Regions from separate parts of the Desulfitobacterium dehalogenans ATCC 51507 genome, predicted to be linked through region 3. Evidence: riboswitches for the same ligand, from Rfam matches in the RefSeq annotation. Region 3 holds a riboswitch; each other region holds the start of a gene.
What was found. Region 3 has a riboswitch for glycine ahead of DESDE_RS20315 (alanine/glycine:cation symporter family protein). Riboswitches for the same ligand answer to the same signal wherever they lie in the genome.
Positions count from the first base shown of each region.

Region 1 (7,487 bases), 830 kb from region 3:
CTGCACCAGAAATGCCGGTTACCATACTTATACTTTAAATTGGCATGTCGATCGAAAATCATCAATGAGCTCTTCCCTTTCAGGTATCCCATAAATGCCGATACACTTAATTTCGGAGGGATCGACACAACATATGGATGTGATCCGCACAGGCATTGGCTTCGATGATTTCTACTTTCTTATAATCGCACAATGTTCTTATTATCTTTCCTATATCCTTTTTGATTTTTCCATAAATGATTTGTCTTCGATATTTTGGGGCAAATACGATATGATATTTACAGTTCTATCGAGTATGTGCTAAACTTTCTGTATCCATTGGGATATCTACCTCCTCTTTGTCTAGTGCGGTTGGCGAAACCTGCACTATTCTATCAAAGGGGGGTAGGTTTTTCTACTCATAGCTAAAGCTTCTTGGAACCACCTGCATAGCAGGTGGTTTTCGTTTATACAAAAAGATCTCCCGCCGAAAAACGGCAGGGAGATCTTCTTCATCAACACAATAGTTTTTTTATTGCTCACGAATTCCTTACTGGGACTTCCGCCAGCGCAAATCAGGCTTGCGGGCAGCTCCCGTTTCATCCAAACGGGTCACCAGGGTATCGTAGGGAGCATTTTTCACCTTTTCCGCATCTTGCTTCACTTCTTCAGCGATTTGGATCATCACCCTGGCAAATTCCTCCAGAGTCTCCATGCTCTCCGTCTCTGTGGGCTCAATCATCATCGCCTCTTCCACAATGAGGGGGAAGTAAATCGTAGGGGGATGATAACCATAATCCAGAAGCCGCTTGGCAATATCCAAGGTATGGATTCCATAATCCTTCAGATTTTTGGGGGTGATAATAAACTCATGCATGCACACCCGATCATAGGGTAGGTGATAATGCTCCTTCAAAATGCTCATAAGGAAGTTGGCATTGAGGACAGCATTATGGGATGCAGCAGTCAGCCCCTCCCCGCCCAGAGCCCGGATATAGGCATAGGCTCTCACCAATACTCCGAAATTAGCCTGGAAAGCTCTTACCCGGCCAATGGAGAGAGGACGGTGGGCATCCAAGGTATATTGGCCCCCAGGCGTCCGAGCCACCACAGGTTTGGGCAGATAGGGAGCGAGAAATTCCTTCACCCCCACCGGCCCTGCTCCTGGTCCCCCTCCGCCATGGGGAGTGGAAAAGGTCTTGTGCAGGTTAAGATGAACCACATCAAAACCCATATCGCCAGGACGGGCTATCCCCATGATGGCGTTGGCATTGGCTCCGTCATAATAGATCAGGCCCCCCACATCGTGGATGATTTGGGCGATTTCCAGGATGTTTTCATCAAATAATCCCAGGGTATTGGGGTTGGTCAGCATCAAGGCGGCCACTTCATCGTTGGCGACCTGGCGTAAAGCCTCGATGTCCACTCCTCCCCGCTTATTGCTGGGCACCTGAACGATTTCATATCCGGCCATGGCCGCTGTTGCCGGGTTGGTCCCATGAGCGGAATCGGGAACAATGACTTTTTTGCGTTTAACATCCTGACGATGCTCATGGTAGGCTTTGATGATGAGAATTCCAGTCATCTCCCCATGGGCCCCTGCAGCAGGCTGCAAGGTAAAGGCATCCATGCCTGTAATCTCGGCAAGTTCCTCCTGGAGTTCGACCATTAAGCCCAAGGCACCTTGGGTCAATTCTTCCGGCTGATAGGGATGAATCTGACTAAAGCCCGGCAATCGGGCCAGTTTCTCATTCACCTTGGGATTGTATTTCATGGTGCAGGAACCTAAAGGATAAAACCCTGTATCCACCCCATGATTGAAGGAAGACAGCCGGGTGAAATGGCGGACCACATCCACCTCAGAGATCTCCGGCAGTTCAGGTTCCTTATCTCTTAAAAACTCTTGAGGAATCAAATCCTCCAGAGGAATTTCCGGCACATCACAGGAGGGCAGGCTTACTCCCGTCCGCCCTTCCCTGCTTAGTTCAAAGATCAGCGGTTCTAAGGCTCTCATTTTATCTCCCCCATTCTGGCCACAAGCCTGTCGATATCTTCTTTAGCCTTTGTTTCTGTTACACAGAAGAGAAGATGATGATCCAGTTCGGGGTAGAAGCGGGAAAGTTCAAGACCGCCAATGATCTTATGGCTTAAAAGCACTTCATTGATTTTCCGAGGACTGATCTCAGTCTTGACCACAAACTCATGAAAAAAAGGACTCTGGAAAGCAAGGCTCATACCGGGGAGCTTGCTAATCTCCCGGGCCCCATAATGGGCCTTCTGCAGATTAAGTCTTGCCATTTCTTTTAATCCCTGTTTTCCCAATCCTGAGAGATGGATGGTAAAGGCCAAGGCACAAAGAGCCTCGTTGGAACAGATGTTGGATGCCGCCTTTTCCCGGCGGATATGCTGTTCCCGGGCTTGCAGAGTGAGGACATAGCCCTTCTTGCCGTTTTTGTCTTTGGTGGCACCTACGATCCGCCCGGGCATCCGGCGTACATATTTTTCCCGACAAGCCAGGAACCCCAGATAAGGGCCGCCGAAATTCAGGGGATTGCCAAAGGGCTGACCCTCACCGACCACAATATCCGCCCCCAGCTCCCCTGGAGATTTAAGCAATCCCAAAGACACGGGGTTAACCACCATGACAAAAAGCGCCCCCTTGGCATGTGCCATTTCGCCAATCTCTTGGGCCTTTTCTATGGTACCAAAGAAATTAGGACTTTGGAGAAGGACAGCCGCCACCTCAGTATTCAGTACTTTTTCTAAAGCTTCAAGATCCACGGCCCCCTCCCCATAAGGGACCTCAAGGATTTCTACCCCTCGGGGAAGAAGATAGGTCTGGAGTACCTCCCGGTATTCCGGGTGAATCGTTTGGGGTACCAGGACTTTCTTTCTTCGGGTGGCATCACAGCTCATTAAAGCTGCTTCAGCAAGGGCCGACGCCCCGTCATACATGGAAGCATTGGCACCGTCCATACCCGTCAGCTCACAGACAAGAGTCTGGAACTCATAGATAGCCTGCAAGGTCCCTTGACTGATCTCCGGCTGATAAGGGGTATAGGCCGTATAGAACTCCGAGCGCAGTAAGAGCTGATCCACATAGCTGGGGATAAAGTGCTCATAAGCCCCCGCACCCAAGTAAGAGGTATACTCTTCTACGGTTTTATTCTCCGCAGCCAGCTTGCTGAAGTATTTTACCAGTTCAAGCTCCGATAGTCCCTCCCGAATCTTCAATTGAGCTTGGCGCCGAACGCTTTCCGGGATATCCGCAAAAAGCTCTTCAAGGGAGCCTACTCCAATCCGGGTGAGGATTTGTTCCTGCTGGTCCACCGTGTTCGGCACATAATTCATTTATTGGCCCTCCTCCGCTAGAAACGCCTCATATTCTGCGGCAGATAATAACTGCTCCAATACTTTCAGATCATCCACTTCCACTTTGACCAGCCATCCCTCGCCATAAGGATCATTATTCAAGAGTTCAGGAGAATCCAGAACCTCTTCATTATATTCAACAACCCTGCCACCAATCGGGGCAATAAGATCGGACACTGCTTTAACGGATTCAACGGTTCCAAAAGCCTCTCCGGCCACCACAGTGGTATCGTTATCAGGCAGTTCTACAAAGACCACATCACCTAAGCTGTCCTGGGCATGGGCCGTAATCCCCAAAGTCACGGTATTCCCTTCCACCTTAGCCCACTCATGAGATTTGCTGTACTTTAATTCTACTGGATTCATACTATCATCCTCCTTATTTTGCGGGGAAAAGGAACAGGTCTCTTAACCCCATTTGATTGTTTTATAGAAATTCCCAAGGTACTCCCCTTGACCCTACCGCTTGTAGAACTGAGAGGGAATAATCCGGGCTTTGACGGCTTTCCCACGGATGATGACATCCAAGGTTTCCCCGATTTGAGCATACTCCGGGGGAATCAGCCCAAGGGCAATGTTTTTGTTTAGAGTCGGTGAAAAAGAGCCTGAGGTAATAAAGCCGATTTCTTTTCCTACTTTCTGAAGGGGATAATGGGAGCGGGCTATTCCACGTTCGATCATTTCCAGACCTACCAACTTTCTCGGAATTCCCTTCTCCTTTTGCGCTGATAATGCCTCCTTGCCAACAAAATGTTCCTTTTCCAACCTAACAAAAAATCCCAGTCCAGCCTCCAACGGTGTAATATCCGAGCCGAGCTCATTTCCATATAAGGGCAGCCGGGCTTCAAAACGAAGAGTATCCCGGGCGCCAAGACCGATGGGTTGAACTCCCTCCTCTGCCCCGACTGCGAGGATTCTATCCCACATCCGGGGAGCATGATCAGGAGGGAGGTAAACTTCAAAGCCGTCTTCCCCGGTATACCCTGTTCTGGAGATCAGGCAAAGGACTCCATCCACTTCCCCATGTGTAAACCAATAGTACTTTATTTGAGATAAATCCAACCTCGTAAGCTTTTGGAGGATTTTCTCCGCCAAGGGGCCTTGCAATGCCAGCTGGGCAAAATCCTCAGAGCGATTTTCCAGATGTATCTCAAAGCCCTGAGCTTTATCCTGCATCCAAGCAAAATCCTTATCCGTGTTGGAGGCATTGACCACAATTAAAAAATGTTCCTGACTATAGCGGTACACCAGTAAATCATCCACGACACCCCCATCTGGAGCGCACATAGGAGAATATTGAATTTGGTTATCCTGAATCCGTGAGACATCGTTGGTAAGTATGTACTGCAAGAAAGCAAGGCTATCCTTTCCCTTTAACTCCACCTCACCCATGTGAGAGACATCAAAAAGCCCCGCTTTACTGCGCACCGTCTTGTGCTCCTCAAGGACTCCGGCGTATTGGACCGGCATTTCCCAGCCGCCAAAATCGATGAGCTTTGCTCCTAGTTGCTGATGCTTTTCATACAGTGGTGTTCTTTTTAGATTCGTCACTTAGGACACCTCCCTAGAATTGAGTATTAACCAAAACCGGAAAAAACATTAATGAAACATAGATAAAGAAAACTTGGCTGTTCATTCTGATAGTGCAAAATAAAAAAACAGAGGAATAGCACGTCGCGCTACCTCTGTCCTTTGACCTGAGAGATTTACCCTTTGTTTAGGGCTACCCCTTTGGTGTTCTCTTCTGAGAAGCTCTCCAGAGTTCCGTCTTCCAGCAGTACTTTTGCCTGAGAGTTTCCCCTTCTGAACAGGCGACATTCAGGAAGTTTCTCCTTCGGCGCTCATGATACTGAGTCTCTCCTACTGGGATCATTCGAACCTTATGTATTTTTACCTGCTTTTATTATAGTCAGCAAACCGATTTTCGTCTACACAAATATTCCATTTCCACAAAATAATAAAAGGTACAAATTAATCCCTTACAGCCTGTGGGCGAGATCGTTTAATTCAGTGCCGACCTGTTGCAGCTCCTCCACCATCTGAGCAATCTCCTGAGTGGCTTTTGCCTGTTCTTGAGCTATAACATTGTTTTGAAACACACCATCGACAATCTCTTCCATGGTATCCTGAAAGGTCATCAGCAAATCATTGATTTCATTAGCTGAGCGATTGCTTTCATCTGCAAGCTTGCGCACTTCACCGGCGACCACGGAGAATCCTTTTCCTTGTTCTCCCGCGCGGGCCGCTTCAATAGCCGCATTAAGCCCTAAGAGATTGGTCTGCTTCGACACCCGGCGAATAAATTCGGTGACACCTTCTGTGGCCTTGACATGCTGCTTGGCATTCTGAGCTACCGTGGCTACAGTCTGACTCACACTTGCCACCTCTTGAGAAGAGGCCGCCATTTCCTGTATGGCCCCAGCCGCCTGTTCCAGGGCCTCTCCCATCCGCTCCACATGATCCTTGAGAATTTCTTTCAGCTCTTCATCCCGAAGTAAAAAAGCAATCATCGCAGCTGCAACCTTCGCCACAGGACTAACAATCTCCAAGGGTCCGGCCACTCCAAAGGTCCCCAGCTTTTCATCATCGAGTAAAATGGCAATATTCAAGCCTTCCCGCTGTTTTCCTTGAGAATTAATTTCATCTTCCGCAGTAATTCTGATTTCTTGGATAGAAGTCGTCATGATCCGCCTTGCACCTGCATGGGCAACGCCTACCCGTTGTTTAGCTGAATCTGCAATAATGGTCCCTGACGTGTCACAGACAATTCCATGAAACCCACTCTCAGAATAAATCAAGTCGACGATCCGGTTGGCCAGATTCTCTGTAAGTCTCATTCTCTTCACTCCCACCTCTGCAGGTCAATAATTTTTCAAAATTTTAGAAGAAAACATCAAGTGAAATTTAGTACCTGATCCTAAAAATTATGTAAATAAACCCATTGCTTTTCATTACTAAATATAATACTAAGTATTCAAACTATTGTCCATGGATTTTACCTTAATAATAAACGTTATCCTTTTAGATACATTAAACAAAACTCGACCGGTGCCACGAAAGTTCCGATAGCATAGATAAGACTTGAGCGGATTGTACCGCCCAAGTCTTAAAAGTAGAAATATTAAAGAAAGGCTATTATTAGAGATGGCTTACAACGGAAGCACAGCGGGGGCATAGACTAGGATGTTCTTGATTCTCTCCAACACCCGTATCGTAAATCCAGCAGCGTTCACACTTTTCCCCTGCTGCTGAATTCACAGCTATACCGAAATCCTCCAAGTCTTCTGCCATGATGACACCCTCAGGTTTATCTTCTCCTCCGCTATGGATTTGAACTGCTGATACGATGAAGATTTCCGACAGATTGGGAATATCTCTTAAGAATCCTTCCAGTTTAGCATTGGGATACAGATCTACTTGAGCTGTCAAAGGATGGTTGATCAATTTATCCTGACGGGCTTTTTCCAAGGCCTTCGTTACTTCTGAGCGAACCGCCAACAGGGTTTCCCATTTTTGCTCCAGCGCTTCATCCATCCACTGAGGATCAACCTTTGGCATTTCCTCAGTTTGAATAGGGGAACCGGCGGGCACCCCTGGAACATAAGACCAGATCTCATCCGCCGTATAGGTCAGCACCGGTGCAATCAAGCGCACCAGAGCATTCAGAACGTCATAGAGTACGGTCTGGGAAGCACGGCGCAGGGTAGAATTCTTTCCTTCCACATAAAGACGGTCTTTAACGATATCCAGATAAATGGCACTTAGTTCTACGGCACAGAAGTTATGCACCGTATGGTAAACCCAGTGGAATTCGTATTTTTCATACCCCTGCAGCACCCGCTCGGTAACTTTACCCAGCTGCAGCAAGGCCCAGCGGTCAATCTCCGGCAAATCCTTATAATCCACCCGGTCCTTGGTCGGATCGAAATCATTAAGGTTGCTCAGCAAAAATCTTAAGGTGTTGCGAATCTTGCGGTAGGCTTCGGACATCTGTTTCATAATCCGTGGTGATACCGCTACATCGTTCTTATAATCGGCGGCGCACACCCAGAGTCTTAAGATATCCGCCCCCATCTCCTTAGTTACCTGCAGTGGGTCCACTCCATTGCCCAGGGACTTGGACATTTTGCGTCCTT
Region 1 is NC_018017.1:3,415,543-3,423,029, forward strand. Features, by position in the region: partial or broken gene tnpA (IS200/IS605 family transposase) at 1-271, opposite strand, end outside; gene gcvPB (aminomethyl-transferring glycine dehydrogenase subunit GcvPB) at 530-1,993, opposite strand; gene gcvPA (aminomethyl-transferring glycine dehydrogenase subunit GcvPA) at 1,990-3,330, opposite strand; gene gcvH (glycine cleavage system protein GcvH) at 3,331-3,717, opposite strand; gene gcvT (glycine cleavage system aminomethyltransferase GcvT) at 3,811-4,902, opposite strand; glycine riboswitch at 5,033-5,115, opposite strand; glycine riboswitch at 5,117-5,224, opposite strand; gene DESDE_RS16570 (sugar diacid recognition domain-containing protein) at 5,331-6,188, opposite strand; gene ileS (isoleucine--tRNA ligase) at 6,490-7,487, opposite strand, start outside.
Region 1: linked by a shared signal. The riboswitch ahead of gcvT (glycine cleavage system aminomethyltransferase GcvT) and the one ahead of DESDE_RS20315 (alanine/glycine:cation symporter family protein) in region 3 are both predicted to bind glycine.

Region 2 (7,487 bases), 1.1 Mb from region 3:
TAGCGGCTACATCCATGATATTTTCAAAACTTCCGCCGGCACAGCCTGCCACGATGGCTTGATCCACATGGAGGCGGCCATTGACGATCCGATCCGTCAGATTGAAATTAATCTGTGGATTATCCAGCTGCCTTCTTTCCTCTTCTTCCACATGTTTGAGGATATCGTAAGGGTTCTGATTGAGCTCTGCAATAGTAAAGGTATTGCTGGGATGGAAAGGCATTGCAATCATGGGGACAATTTTGCTTAAGTCCACCACCACCATGCCGTCATAATAGGCCACTTCTCCCGGCTCCAGCTTAGCATAAGCTTCACTGCGGCCATGGATATCAAAATACTTCTTCACTTTATCATCGGTGACCCAAATAGAGCTTAAGCAAGTGGTTTCTGTGGTCATCACATCAATTCCGCTGCGGAAATCCACGGATAGATTCTCAATGCCGGGTCCCACAAATTCCATGACCTTATTTTTAACAAAGCCATTCTTAAAGACTGCTCCAATAATCGCCAAGGCCACGTCTTGGGGGCCTACGCCGGGGTGAGGCTTGCCTTCCAGGTAGATAGCCACAACTCCGGGATATTTCACATCATAGGTTTTGCTCAGAAGCTGCTTTACCAGCTCCGGCCCACCTTCACCTACTCCCATGGTGCCAAAAGCGCCGTAACGGGTATGACTGTCCGATCCCAGAATCATGCTGCCGCAGCCCGTCATCATCTCCCTCATATATTGATGGATAACCGCTTGATGGGCTGGAACAAAGATACCGCCATACTTTTGAGCCGCAGACAAACCGAAGACATGATCATCTTCATTGATGGTTCCCCCTACTGCCGACAAACTGTTATGGCAGTTGGTCAGCACATAGGGAATCGGAAACTCCTTTAAGCCGCTGGCCCGTGCTGTTTGCACAATCCCCACATAGGTGATGTCATGGGAGGTTAAGGCATCAAAGCGAATCTTCAAATTATCCATCGTCTCGGAAGTATTATGCCGGGAGAGAATTTGATAGGCCATGGTATTTTTGCGGGCGCTCTCACGATCCGGCAATGTCTCGCCAGGAAGCTGTTCCGGCTGAACCGGCTCCCCATTGAGATCCCACAGGACATTTGTATCTTTTACCTCTAAGGCTCTTTTTCCTTGAATAAGGTATATTCCATTTTCAATTAGACGTAGCATGTGCATCCTCCATACTCTAGGTTTTTCCTCTTACTGAGGCATGGTTTAAATTTACCTACATTTCTTGTAACTATCAACCTTTTTAGACCAAGTATACAATATTTAACTCCCGATGAAGCATTCGCCCACTTTATTTTCTTTCCAGTTCATCACGAGATGATCCCCTTCTTGAACTGCCCCCACACCCGCTGGAGTTCCGGTGAAGATGATATCTCCGGCACCCAGTCCAAATTCCTTGCCAATGAATTCAATCAGGATCGGGATAGGAAAAATCATATCCTTAATATTTCCCCGTTGGACCTCGCGACCGTTCCGTTCCAGAGTGAAGTCATGATTCCCGATGGCTTCAATACCCGCAAAAGGAATCCAGGGAGAAACTAAGGCTGAATGGGGGAAACCCTTTGCCGGCAACCAAGGATACCCTTTCTTCTTCAGTTCATCTTGTACCTCCCGCAAAGTAAAATCCACACCAATAGCCATTTGATCGATGATCTCATCCACCTTCAGACTCGGTTCATAGTCTTTTGCAAGGTGAATGACAAGCTCCGCTTCATAATGAACTGAGCCCTTACCTGTCGGCATTTTTAAAATCTGCCCTTTCGCTTCTGTAAAAGCATGAGAAGGTTTCGTAAAGATCATAGGCGATGTGGGAACTGCATTATTAAGCTCTTGAGCATGTAAAAAGTAATTACGCCCCACACAATAGATATTCTTAATCGACATAATAGCTCTCCTTAAAACACCGTTTTACAAAAGTCATCTCTATTATATTAGATATTCACTATATTTTCATCCTTTCCGCAGGGGATTGAACATATAGCAAGAAAACCAGCAATAATAGTTGCCTATATCATTGCTGGTTTTCGTTATTTTTATGGTTTTTGATAGTTTGCACCTTAAAAAGAAAGCCGTTGACTTAATACTTAATTACCGTTAAAAGCATTTTGAAGCGTTTCCTGGCTTCTAAGCCGTGGGGAACATCGGAGGGCATGATGAGGGTCTCTCCTTCTTTTACGGTCAATACCTTATCCCCTATAGTGATCTCTGCTTCTCCATCCAGTATTTGCACCATGGCATCTCCTGAAGTGGTATGAGTACTGATTCCTTCTCCCTCGTCCAGAGAAAATAGGGTAATGCTGACGATAGGCGTCTGAGCAAGAGTGCGGCTTACCACTTGTCCTTGTTGGTAGGTAATCAACTCTTTCAGGTCAAGAACTTGGGAAAACTCAATATTTTTCATGATTTGTGTCATAGTAAAATCCCCCTTTATGCAGGTCATTTGCTTATGACTTATTCTAACCTGAATTACCCTAAAAAAATGCGATTGGAATCACTTTCCAGTTTTCTTTTTCAAGAAAGGACAGTTTTAATTAGACAGACTGGTAATAGGTGCCGGAATTCTACCACCCCGACGGATAAATTCACGGGAGGAGAAGGGGTTCACTTTGATTACCGGAGCGCTTCCCAGCAGTCCGCCAAACTCTACACGATCCCCGACTTTTTTACCGATGGCCGGTATCACCCGTACAGCGGTTGTCTTCTTATTAATCATACCGATAGCTGCTTCGTCGGCAATAATTCCGGCGATGGTTTCCGCCTCCACATCTCCGGGGATGGCTATCATATCCAATCCCACGGAGCAAACACAGGTCATGGCCTCCAGCTTTTCGATGCTTAAAGCACCGACTTCCACAGCTTCAATCATGCCCGCATCCTCGGAGACAGGAATAAAGGCTCCACTCAACCCTCCCACATGGGAGGATGCCATGGCTCCGCCTTTTTTCACCGCGTCATTCAGCAAGGCTAAGGCCGCCGTGGTGCCATGAGCGCCGCAGCGCTCCAGTCCCATATTCTCAAGGATTTCCGCCACACTGTCCCCAATCGCTGGCGTAGGGGCTAAGGAAAGATCCACAATGCCAAAGGGAACATTCAAGGCTTGGGAGGCTTCTCGACCGATCAATTCACCCATACGGGTAATCTTGAAGGCCGTGCGCTTAATAAGGTTGGCCAGTTCTCCCAAATCTGCCTGGGGGCTTTTCTTAACAGCATGGGCAACGACACCGGGGCCGCTGACCCCCACATTGATGACCGCCTCCGGTTCTCCCACCCCGTGAAAGGCTCCGGCCATAAAGGGATTATCTTCAGGCGCATTGCAGAAAACAACGAGTTTGGCGGCAGCGATGCCATCCTGATCCGCTGTCCGGCGGGCACTGTCCAGGACGACTTCTCCCATCTTCAACACAGCATCCATATTGATTCCGGATTTGGTGGAACCGATATTTACCGAGGAGCAAACAAATTCTGTCTCCGCCAAAGCTTGGGGAATCGCTTCGATCAAGGAGCGGTCTCCCTTGGTTAAGCCTTTTTGAACGAGGGCAGAAAAACCTCCCAAGAAGTTAATCCCCACCGTCTTGGCTGCTCTGTCTAAGGCTTTGGCCAAACGGACCATTTCTTCGGGATTAAAGTTGGAGCCTAAGAGAGCCACCGGAGTTACTGAGACTCTTTTATTGACAATAGGAATGCCATAACGAGCGGCTAAGCTTTCCCCTACACCGACTAAATGCTCAGCTTGGCGGGTAATTTTATCATAGATTTTTTGTTCCACCTGTTGAATATCGTCTCCGGCACAGTTCAACAGACTTATGCCCATGGTGATGGTACGGATATCTAAATTCTCATTTTCCACCATTTCAATGGTTTGAAGTATTTCATGAGGAGCCAGATGCATTTTCACAATAATCCCCCCTATACTCGATGCATGAATTCGAAAATATCTTCATGCTGGACATTGACCTTTAAGCCTCGGGCTTCTCCCTCGCTTTGCAATTGCTTGGTGAGATCGGCTAAGGAGGAGGCTGTGGATTGAGTAACATCCACGATCATAATCATCGTGAAAAAGCCCTGGAGAATGGTTTGACTGAGATCCAGGACATTGATGGATTTTTCAGCCAATCGCCCTGTCAGCCAGGCAATAATTCCTATTTGATCCTTGCCTAAGATGGAAATAATCACGCGGTTGGACGTTTCACGGGTTGGTTCTAAGCTCATTTTCTTTACCCCTTTTCTTTTTCTTCTCTTTCATTTTCACCAATAAAAAAGAGCCAAATCCTAAGTTTGACTCTGGTACACAAGAGCAATTTGCGAACCCGCTTATTGGCAGTCATAGCATGACTTAAGCATCGTTCACAAATTATGCGCTCTGTCCTTTTGCCTGAGAGATTGAACAGCTTTGCTGTCTTGCCCCTTCGGCGTCCTTGCGGAACTCTCCAGAGTTCTGTCCGTTTTCAGTTCATCATGGTGTGCATACCCTGTTCTCCTGAAAACCTCATCCAGTTATTCACTTCTTTTCAGTATTATAAACATCCTTGCTCATAATTGCAAACCTTTGTTTTTAAGATTCCCCCTAATATAATAGAAGTGAAGGCAAATTGCTGCTCTATAAGCAAACACATTAACATAAGGAGTTGAAGTATTTACTATGAAGGTTATTGCTGTCAATGGAGGCCCCCGCAAGCAATGGAATACAGCTACATTATTGCATAAAGCTCTTGAGGGAGCGCAATCTGTAGGTGCCGAAACAGAAATGTTTCATCTTTATGAGCTGAATTATAAAGGATTGGATCTTCCGAATATCTCCTTGCCACAGATACCTATCAGTTTGACAACTACTCCGACTATGAAGCCTCCCGATTTAATGAGCAACATAAAGCGCAGGTGCGCAAAGAGCGATTCCCTCAGGATTGCCGGAAAGCCTTTGAACTAGGGGCCAGGCTGTCTGGGTGTATAGGCTGAATAGAGCATAAAACTCTTTCCCTCACCTATTTTTTAATATATTATGGTTTGTCGGGATTGGTTTCTAGCTTTTTCCTAACCTTTATGAAGTTTATACTTTGTGATAGTGAAACAAAAACGCACCCACATTGCGGATGCGTTTTTGCCTATTTATCGCTTTTAGTCCAGATATTGAGATTGGGTCAGCCTTATCATCTCCACCTTAGAATCCGGCTTCACATTCGTATTGACCAGTTGGTTATCTTCCCTATTATAATCAAAGATCATAATCTGGCCATCATCCAGCAGATAGAATCCTTCCAAAGGTCCATCCCCGTGTCTACTTTCAAAGGGCTTGTATTTGACAGCATACAAATCCTTAATTTTCTCAGCAGTATCTCCTACCTTGGCACCGAGATTGGTGGCAAATTCCCTAGTTACGGCATCGATCTCCAGCACTTTGCCCGAATCTTTTCCGACAATGAATTTAATGCCTTTGTCGTACTCTCTGCTGTACCAGGCTTCAGGGAAATGCCCGGGTTCATCATGGAGGGTTTCTTTGTAGCCCTTGCCTAAAGCCTTTTCCACCTCGCCAAAGGAATCCCCTAGATGTATATTTCCCAGACTGGCACTTCCTTCTCTCTCCGTACCCTGCCCCTCTCCCCCGGGTTTCGTCTGCCCCTGGTCCGTACCGGGCAAATCCATCTCTACTTGCTGCCCAGGTTTATCTAGATTGGCGTTTTTATCCTGGGGGGCATTAGCTGCACACCCCGATACTAAAAACACTGAAGTCAAAATGACAAGGAGTCTCTTGATCACTGTTCATCACCTCGGTAAATCTTCTTAAAAGAGAGTATCTCCATCTCCACTTCTTTTACTCTTTATATACTATTTTTTGCACCGCAGGAGCATACCCTTTGCTCCGGAATCTTCCCCGCTGGGATCGCCATACCCTCTGATCCATAATAGCGAATCCCCTCCCATTTCAATACCTTGAAGCACCATGGAATGCTGCAACCGGTATATAAGACGGGAGGGGATATCTGTTTCTGACGATTTACCTCATCTATTTCCTGTAATTTAGTAATTAGAAACTAAAGGCTATAAACTCATTGGTCAGCTGTTCACTGATCTTCGTAACGCGACTCAAGGCTTCGGATATGGATTTTGCCTCAGTTTGATTGATTGTGGAGCTATTGAGTATCTTGTTAATAATCTCATCCATGTCCTTAATTTCTCCGGCTAAGAAATGGAGCAGCGGGACGGTACGATGATTGGTTTGTTTTATATTGGCAACCAGCTGCTGGATGAATTGGATGGATTGTTTGCTTCTCTCCGCCAATTTCCTTACTTCATCGGCAACGACGGCGAAGCCTCTCCCCGCTTCTCCTGCACGGGCTGCTTCAATGGCCGCGTTGAGCGCCAGTAGATTGGTCTGGTCCGATATTTGTTTAATCGTATTAATCAGTTCATCAATTTTTTGGGTATTGGTATTAAGATCATTGGTAACCTCAATAGTTTCGTCGATACGCTCTACTTGCCTCTGGATTCGGCCATGAGCTTCATGGATACTTGTGTTTGTATCTTCCATGAAATTCACAATCCCTTCCATAGAACTCATAACTTCTTGAATATGAGCATTTAAGTCGAAGCTAATACCTTGGGTATTGGAAAGGATCTGATTAAAGTTAAATTCCACCACCTTTTCCGTCAGATGCAGTATATCCTCAGGTTTAATGGTCCTATGAAATCCAATCACGGGAACTCTTTGTTTATCAAAGTACTGCCCGTAATGAGTCCAGAGAATTCCCTTAGCCCCTACAAAGCCCTCCATTCCAACGATGTAGTCTGCAGATTGCAATACTTCCTTAATCTGAGAATTCTCCATCTCATTAAATGGGAGAATTCTATAGTGTACATGATTCACTTCATGCTCGTGGAGGTATCTCTCAATGGCTTTGGCCTGGGAGCCGTTATTATTAAAGATCACAACATTGGATTCTGCGGGGATCCGAGCAACCCTTATGTAAAAAAGGTCTTCGGGAATGAGTTCAAGAGGGAATATTCGTTGTCTGTCTATATACTTAGAGGCTTCCTCAACTCTTGTCGGAAGTACGATATAGAGGTCGTCATTTAAATTAGGAGGGATCTCCTTGATATAGTACCTGTTTCTCATTTGGACTTTATGACCAAAATAGAGGGATGTAACCCGGTGCAATTCATCAGCCACAGCCTGGGAACTCCCGATGGTAGATATATTCATTAAACGGTTATTCATTCTCTCATCCCCCAGTCTATGTGAAAGTTGCTACAATTATTAATACACAATTTCACAATTTGACATTTCTCCGCAAAACTCCTTTATTCCATCAATATGATTTTTTAATGCTAATGATTAAAATAAATGAGGTTAAACATCCAATAAAAAAAAGGTGGGCTGCTCAATGAAATGGTTCATTTAGCAACACACCCCCGATTAGTGTTCCCTAAAGATGATGTTCCATATTGCCAGGTAAATCCCTTATAAATCTCTTCTTTA
Region 2 is NC_018017.1:1,038,244-1,045,730, reverse strand. Features, by position in the region: gene DESDE_RS04975 (hydratase) at 1-1,177, opposite strand, end outside; gene DESDE_RS04970 (fumarylacetoacetate hydrolase family protein) at 1,280-1,900, opposite strand; gene DESDE_RS04965 (cupin domain-containing protein) at 2,094-2,429, opposite strand; gene DESDE_RS04960 (PFL family protein) at 2,544-3,905, opposite strand; gene DESDE_RS04955 (ACT domain-containing protein) at 3,923-4,225, opposite strand; glycine riboswitch at 4,367-4,457, opposite strand; gene DESDE_RS21570 (flavodoxin family protein) at 4,656-4,940, shown strand; gene DESDE_RS04945 (hypothetical protein) at 5,129-5,767, opposite strand; gene DESDE_RS22960 (methyl-accepting chemotaxis protein) at 6,036-6,539, opposite strand; gene DESDE_RS22400 (hypothetical protein) at 7,403-7,487, opposite strand, start outside.
Region 2: linked by a shared signal. The riboswitch ahead of DESDE_RS04955 (ACT domain-containing protein) and the one ahead of DESDE_RS20315 (alanine/glycine:cation symporter family protein) in region 3 are both predicted to bind glycine.

Region 3 (7,487 bases):
TACATAGTTAATCCTCATAAAGTCGACGGAACAGATTGGATTTTAGCGTCCTTAATGTCCGAGAAAGAGTTGACCCAGGGGGCGAACGGGGTGGCCTTAATGATGCTGGGGGTCTCCGTACTTATGCTGTTCATCACTATTGCCTTGATTACCATAACAGCCAATAAAATCACGACTCCCATCAAAAAGTCGGCTCAGTATTTGGACCTTGTGGCAAGCGGGGACTTTTCCCAGGAAATCGCCCCCCGATTTCTGGCCAGAAAAGATGAGGTGGGGTCAATTACCAACGCCATTAACGATATGAAGAATTCGATTAAGCAGTTGGTCAACAGTATCAAGAATGAATCGGTTGCTATTGAAGAAGAAGTGTATGCTGTCATGGATAATGTGGTGGATCTCAGCAAGAGCCTGGAAGAGATTTCTTCTACTACCGGAGATGTGGCGGCAAGTACGGAAGAAACATCGGCAGCATCGGAAGAAATGTCGGCGACGACCCAGGAAATTGAAAAAGCAGTGCAGTTAATCGCCGGCAAATCTCAGCAAGGGGCAATCTCGTCCAAGGAAATCACCCAGAGAGCGGAAGATACTAAGAAAAATGTCAATGCGGCACAGAAGAAAGCCGCCGATATATTTGTTGATACCCAAGTAAAATTGGAAAAGGCAATTGTTGAATCCAAGGTTGTCAGTCAAATTGATTTATTGACGGATGCCATCATGCAGATCACCGAGCAAACCAACTTACTGGCCCTAAATGCCGCGATTGAAGCGGCAAGAGCCGGTGAAGCCGGAAGAGGATTCTCGGTTGTCTCAGAGGAAATCAGAAAACTTGCCGAACAATCAAAAGGAGCGGTTATGCAAATACAGGAAGTTACCACCAAGGTAACCAGTGCTGTCGATAATCTCTCACAAAGTTCGAACGGCCTGCTTTCTTTCATGTCTGTAGATGTCAATAATGACTATCAAGTTATGCTGAATGTAGCAGAGCAATACAGCCAAGATGCCAATTTCGTAGACGAGCTGGTAGCCGATTTTAGCGCTACCACGGAGCAGCTTCTGGTGTCTATCCAAAACATTTCCGATGCCATCGGCGGGGTAGCCCAAGCTGCCAACAGTGGTGCCATCGGCACGGCGGATATTGCCAATCAGTCGGCAGAAGTAAGCATCAAATCCAATGAAGTTGAAGATCAGATTCTCAGAGCTAAGGAAAGCGTCAATAAATTGCAAGAAGAAATCAAGCGGTTCAAAGTGTAGTTTACAGACTGCAAGAGATATACGTCCGTTACTCTTATACAGCAAGTTAAACTTAAATCTAAAAAATTTTAAGCCAGATATTCATATAGGCTGTGAATGTCTGGCTTTTTGTTTGGGCTTGCAATTATTATTGGTGCGTTTTAAAGTAGAAGGAGCAATAATCTATGGAGAGGTATTGAATGAGCTATGCAATTAATCTCTACTTCAATGAAGAAGCAGAACAATCCATAATGAGAATATGGGAGTCATTAGCTCTCTTGAATATTGGCAAATGCATGTCCTGCACCAACGGCAGGCCCCATATCACCTTAGCTATATATAATGATCTGGACTTGACCAAGGCCAAAGAAATGATCAATGCTCTGGCTCAAGCAGTTCATTCCTTTAAGTTGGCATTTCTTCAAATCGGGATTTTTCCACTTCATAAGGGAACCATCTTTTTGACCCCTAACCTAACCGACGATCTGTTTCAAGTTCATAGAATGCTCCATGATGCCTTCTCAGCTTGGGAAGAGGAAGGCTGGGACTATTACAAACCCCAGATTTGGCATCCCCATTGCACCCTTTCCATGGAGACTCCAGTGGAGGAGATACCCAAGATGCTGGAAGAGATCTTAAAGGATTTTCAATCCATCGAGGTGACTATTGAATCCATAGGGATGGCTTCGTTGGATCCAATTGAGTATTTATGTGAATTTCCCCTGAATAAACATGAGGAACAGTAAGAAATTCATAGATACTGTATAAACCTTAAACGGCCCTAATAGGGCGATCAGATGGCAAAGTGCTGATTGCTTTGGGTGATTCCTAAAATTTCAGTGGAGGAAGAGGCCATTTTTTCCACAAAGGATTGAATGGATTTATAATCCTCTCCGAAATGCATGGGAACAAGGACTTGAGGATTGATCTCCTGAATAAAATACTCCGCTCCTATAGAATAATACTGTTCAAGTCGGGGATCCACAGGGAAGAAGGCAATATCAATCCTTTCTTCTTTTATTTTGGCGATTTCTTCTTTGAACATTTTTTCTGCCCAAAGGATATCTTCTTGGGGTTCTCCCCACCAGTGCCACCAGTTGAGGTCTCCGGCATGGAAGAGATGAATCCCTTCCTTTACGTCCAGTTCCACAAGAAAAGAGATTCCCACATCGGTAGATCCATAGGTCCTAATCTTCAGGTCATCCCTATGAACTTCTTCATAAGGGGATAAGAAAATAAGATTCTCTTGGACTTGAGGCAGTTGAGGATGGCCTTGAATATCCGAGCTGAGAATATAATGAATGTCGGGGTATTGGCTTTGCCACTGGAAGATTTCAGGATTATAATGATCCGGGTGGACATGGGAGGAAAAAACAGTGATCCTTTTATTGCTTGGAAATTGGACTTGACCCTGATAATAGTCAAAGACCAGGAAGTCCCGATCGGTTTCCACTGTGAAACCGCTGTGATGGATATACTCAATACGAAGTTCTAGCTTTTCTAGCGGAGCGTTCATTAAATCACCTCATACTAAAATGATCTGCAGGTTTGTGTTCTCTATAAAAAATTACTATAATATGGATAGATATGCAAGACAAAGGGAAGAGTCTAGTCGTTAATTCTATGAAAAGTAAAGAAAAAAAGGGGATGATTCTGATGAAATTTATATTTACTCACAATAATATCAATGTGCTGAACCTGGAAAAAAGCCTTAAGTTTTATGATGAGGCATTGGGGTTAAAAGAAGTCAAACGTATAGCTCCGGAGAGCGGGGAATTTATTCTTGTCTATCTGGGTGATGGGGTAACCGCCCATACTTTAGAACTTACATGGTTAAGGGATCGAACGGAACCCTATAATCTGGGCGAGAATGAATTTCATCTGGCTTTAACGGTGGATGATTTCCAAGCAGCTCATGAACATCATAAAAAAATGGGATGCATCTGCTATGAAAATGAAGCTATGGGTATCTATTTTATCAATGATCCGGACAACTACTGGGTGGAGATTCTTCCTAGTTCAATGGGATAAAGTATGCAAAAGCACCTCTCCGTACCGGAGAGGTGTCTTGCAATCTGTTTATTGACTTACTTATTCTGAATCACAGGAATGGGCTCTTCAGAAGCTTCATCCAGACGATCTTCCCATAAGTACTTCTTGGTTTCGGAGACAATAACTCCGCTTAAGAGGAGGAGTGCCACCAGGTTTGGAATAGCCATCATAGCATTCATCGCGTCCGCTAAATCCCAGACGAATTGAAGGGTTACCAAAGAACCGGCTAAAACGGCGAGAACCCAGAGGAGGCGGTAAGGAAGGATTCCTTTTTTACCGAAGAGATATTCTACAGCTCTTTCACCATAATAAGACCAACCAAGGATAGTGGAGAAAACGAAAGTCAGAAGACCAAAAGTTAAAACGATGGGACCAATTACCGGAATTTGATTAAAAGCCATGGAAGTCAAATCGCCGCCTTTTAACCCTTCGGCAGCAGTCGGGTTGCTAATGACACTGCTAACGACGACAAGACCGGTCATTAAGCAGACAACAACGGTATCCCAGAAGGTTCCCGTAGCGGATACGAGAGCTTGACGGACAGGGTTCCTGGTTTGAGCAGCCGCAGCTACGATGGGAGCAGAACCTAAACCGGACTCATTGGAGAAAAGCCCTCGGGCAATCCCGTAACGGGCAGCCATGATAATGCTGGCACCGATGAATCCGCCGCCGGCAGCCGTTGGGGTGAAAGCTGATTTACAGATCAAGACAACGGCTGGCCAGACATATTGAGAATTCATAATCAGGATAATGATACAACCAAGGACATAAGCAATCGCCATAAAGGGAACAAATTTTTCACAGACCCGAGCGATCCATTTTACGCCGCCGATAATAACAACCCCTGTGAGGGCAGCTAAGATAACGCCTGTCAAGATAGGGTTGATATTGAATTGAGTATCCAGCATAACGGAAATAGAGTTAGCTTGAGTCATATTACCAATACCAAAGGCGGCAATGGAAGTAAAGATACAGAAGAGTACAGCCAGCCACTTCTGTCCCAGGCCTCTTTCCAAAGCATACATAGGACCACCCAGCATGGTGCCGTCAGCGGTTTTAACCCGATATTTCACCGCCAATAAGGCTTCGCCATATTTTGTGGCAATCCCGAAGACCCCGGTAAGCCAGCACCAAAGTACTGCACCGGGACCTCCCAAAGCCACGGCCGTAGCTACTCCGACGATATTACCGGTTCCGATGGTAGCGGCGAGAGCGGTAGTTAGAGCTCCGAATTGACTCACATCACCGGTAGCATCAGGATCCTTAGTAAGTGATAATTTAATCCCTTTAAAAATGTACCTTTGAATACCACGAGTACGGAAAGTAAGGAATAAGTGCGTACCAAAAAGTAAAACAAGAATAGGTGGACCCCAGAGATAGCCGTTCAACCAGACAATAAAACTGTGCAAGGCCTCCATTGTGTTTTTCCTCCTTTAATCTCTTTCTCTGTATACTGCAATCTCCAGAATAAAATTGCTTTATATATAAAAAGAGTCAATCCTTAAGATTGACTCTGAATATTCGGACAATTTCCACAAAAGCAAGAGATTGCTCCATAGCAGGCAGTCCCTATTGCTTCTCTGTCCTTTTGCCTGAGAGATTTAACAACACATCATTGTATTGCCCCTTCGGCGCCCTAAATTAGAGTCTCTCCAGAGTGCTGTCAATTTACGGTCCCTAACTCATTCTAGTCACCTGAAAGTTTCAACTTCTTCGGCGGGCCTAAGCCCTTCTCCCGTAAATTTCATCCAGCATTCCCTATGCAATTTTCATAGATTCGAAATATCTCACAGGAGATTCTCGAATTTATTTATAATTATAAGTATCGCTCCCATTTTATTCAAGAATTATTTTGGGAATAATACTCGAATAACAGGTGATTAATGTAGTATTTTTACAGAATTTTGGTTTGTAAATCAGGGAGCTTCAGACTTGGAACAGGCTAAGGCAGGTGATGTATAGACATTCATATCCTATCGACTAACATTTACTTATTATAGAAAATAGGTTATAATTAAAATGATTTAGCGATTTCTCCCTTATTGAATTACATAAATTTTTAAAAGCGGCTATCTGGCGATAGTCGCTCTATGTTTAGCATGTTAAAAGGTGTGTATTTGCTGGGGCCAGCACAATTTGTTCATCATTAGAAAAGGAAGGTTCAGGAGAAATGAGTAGAAAGATCAGTATTACAGCTGTGGATCGTGAGCGTCTGCTAAAACTTATCAATAAAGAAAGAGAGTTTGGCACCGCCAAAAACAAGGATTACTTAAAAGATCTTGAGCATGAGTTAAATGGGGCAGATGTGGTGCCCTCGGAAGGAATTCCTTCGAATGCCATAACTATGAATTCGAAGATATTACTGAAGGATCTGGAGACGGGTGAAGAAACCATCTATACCTTAGTATATCCTGAAGATGCGGATCTTTTAGAGGATAAGATTTCGATTCTTGCCCCTGTGGGGACGGCTATTCTTGGCTATCGGGAAGGAGATATCATCGACTGGAAAGTTCCCGGCGGTGTTGTCCGGCTTAAGGTGGAAAAGCTCCTTTATCAGCCTGAGGCTTCAGGAGACTACGATCTCTAAGAATGAAGTGGGTGAAGGACAGAGATTCGGGTAACACTACTGGAGAGGTCTTTACCTTGCGGTGCTCCTTCATGGACATCTGATTATAGAATAGTGGTATAGATTAATATAGGATAAGACATTCCGTAGGAAAGGTTGATATTCGTGGATAATGAGAATAAGTCTTCCAATTTTTTACGCAGCATTATCCTTGAGGATTTACGAGAGGGAAAAGTAGAAGGAGTCACTACACGGTTTCCCCCCGAGCCCAATGGTTATTTGCATATTGGACATGCCAAATCTATTTGTTTGAACTTTAGCTTAGCTGGTGAATTCAAAGGAAAAACCAATTTAAGGTTTGACGATACGAACCCGGTTAAGGAAGATACAGAATATGTAGAGTCTATCAAAGAAGATGTCAAGTGGCTGGGGTTTGAATGGGATAACCTCTTTTTTGCCTCGGATTATTTTGATGAGATGCACAAGCGAGCCCTTCTTCTCATCAAAAAAGGCAAAGCTTATGTCTGTGACTTATCTGCCGAGGAGATTAGAAAAAGCCGCGGCACTCTGACAGAGGCCGGTAAGGAAAGTCCTTATCGCGATCGCAGCGCGGAAGAGAACCTGGAGCTCTTTGAGAGAATGCGTCAAGGTGAATTTAAGGACGGAGAGAAGGTTCTCCGGGCTAAAATTGACATGTCCTCTCCCAACATCAATATGCGGGATCCCGTTCTCTATCGGATCGCTCATGCCACTCATCATAATACAGGGGATACATGGTGCATCTACCCTATGTATGATTATGCCCACCCTTTAGAGGATGCTATAGAGGGTATAACCCACTCTATATGTACTTTAGAATTCGAAGATCATCGCCCTTTATATGATTGGGTCGTTCGGGAATGCGAGATGGAGCATGTCCCGCATCAATATGAATTTGCCCGCCTGAATATGACTAATACGGTAATGAGCAAGCGTAAACTAAAGCAGCTGGTGGATGAAAAGGTGGTGGACGGCTGGGATGATCCCAGAATGCCGACCATTTCCGGGCTGCGCCGTCGGGGCTATACTCCTGAGGCCATCCGCAATTTTGCCCAAGCTATTGGTGTGGCCAGAGCGGACAGTGTGGTGGATTCCAAAATGCTGGAGCACTTTATTCGGGAAGATCTGAAGCTCAAAGTGCCCCGGCCCATGGCTGTCATCCGTCCCTTGAAAGTGGTCATTACCAACTACCCTGAAGGCCAAGTGGAAATCCTGGATGCAGATAATAATAAAGAGAATCCTGAGATGGGAAAACGCAAAATCCCTTTCTCCCGGGAAATTTATATCGAGCAGGAGGATTTCATGGAAGTCCCTCCGCCGAAGTACCACCGGCTTTACCCAGGTAATGAAGTCCGCTTGATAGATGCCTATTTTATTAAATGTGAAGAGGTCATTAAGGACGATGAGGGCAATATCTTGGAAATTCATTGCACCTATGATCCGGAAACAAAAAGTGGTACAGGATTTGCCGGCCGCAAGGTTAAGGGGACCATTCATTGGGTAGAAGCCACCCAGGCAGTGCCGGCAGAATTTCGCCTCTATGATGTGTTAATTCAGGATGATGTGGTGGAGGAAGAAGGCAAGACCTTTCTGGATTATA
Region 3 is NC_018017.1:4,248,560-4,256,046, reverse strand. Features, by position in the region: gene DESDE_RS20335 (methyl-accepting chemotaxis protein) at 1-1,251, shown strand, start outside; gene DESDE_RS20330 (2'-5' RNA ligase family protein) at 1,431-1,976, shown strand; gene DESDE_RS20325 (MBL fold metallo-hydrolase) at 2,024-2,746, opposite strand; gene DESDE_RS20320 (VOC family protein) at 2,878-3,261, shown strand; gene DESDE_RS20315 (alanine/glycine:cation symporter family protein) at 3,318-4,700, opposite strand; glycine riboswitch at 4,853-4,948, opposite strand; gene rnk (nucleoside diphosphate kinase regulator) at 5,453-5,869, shown strand; gene DESDE_RS20305 (glutamine--tRNA ligase/YqeY domain fusion protein) at 6,014-7,487, shown strand, end outside.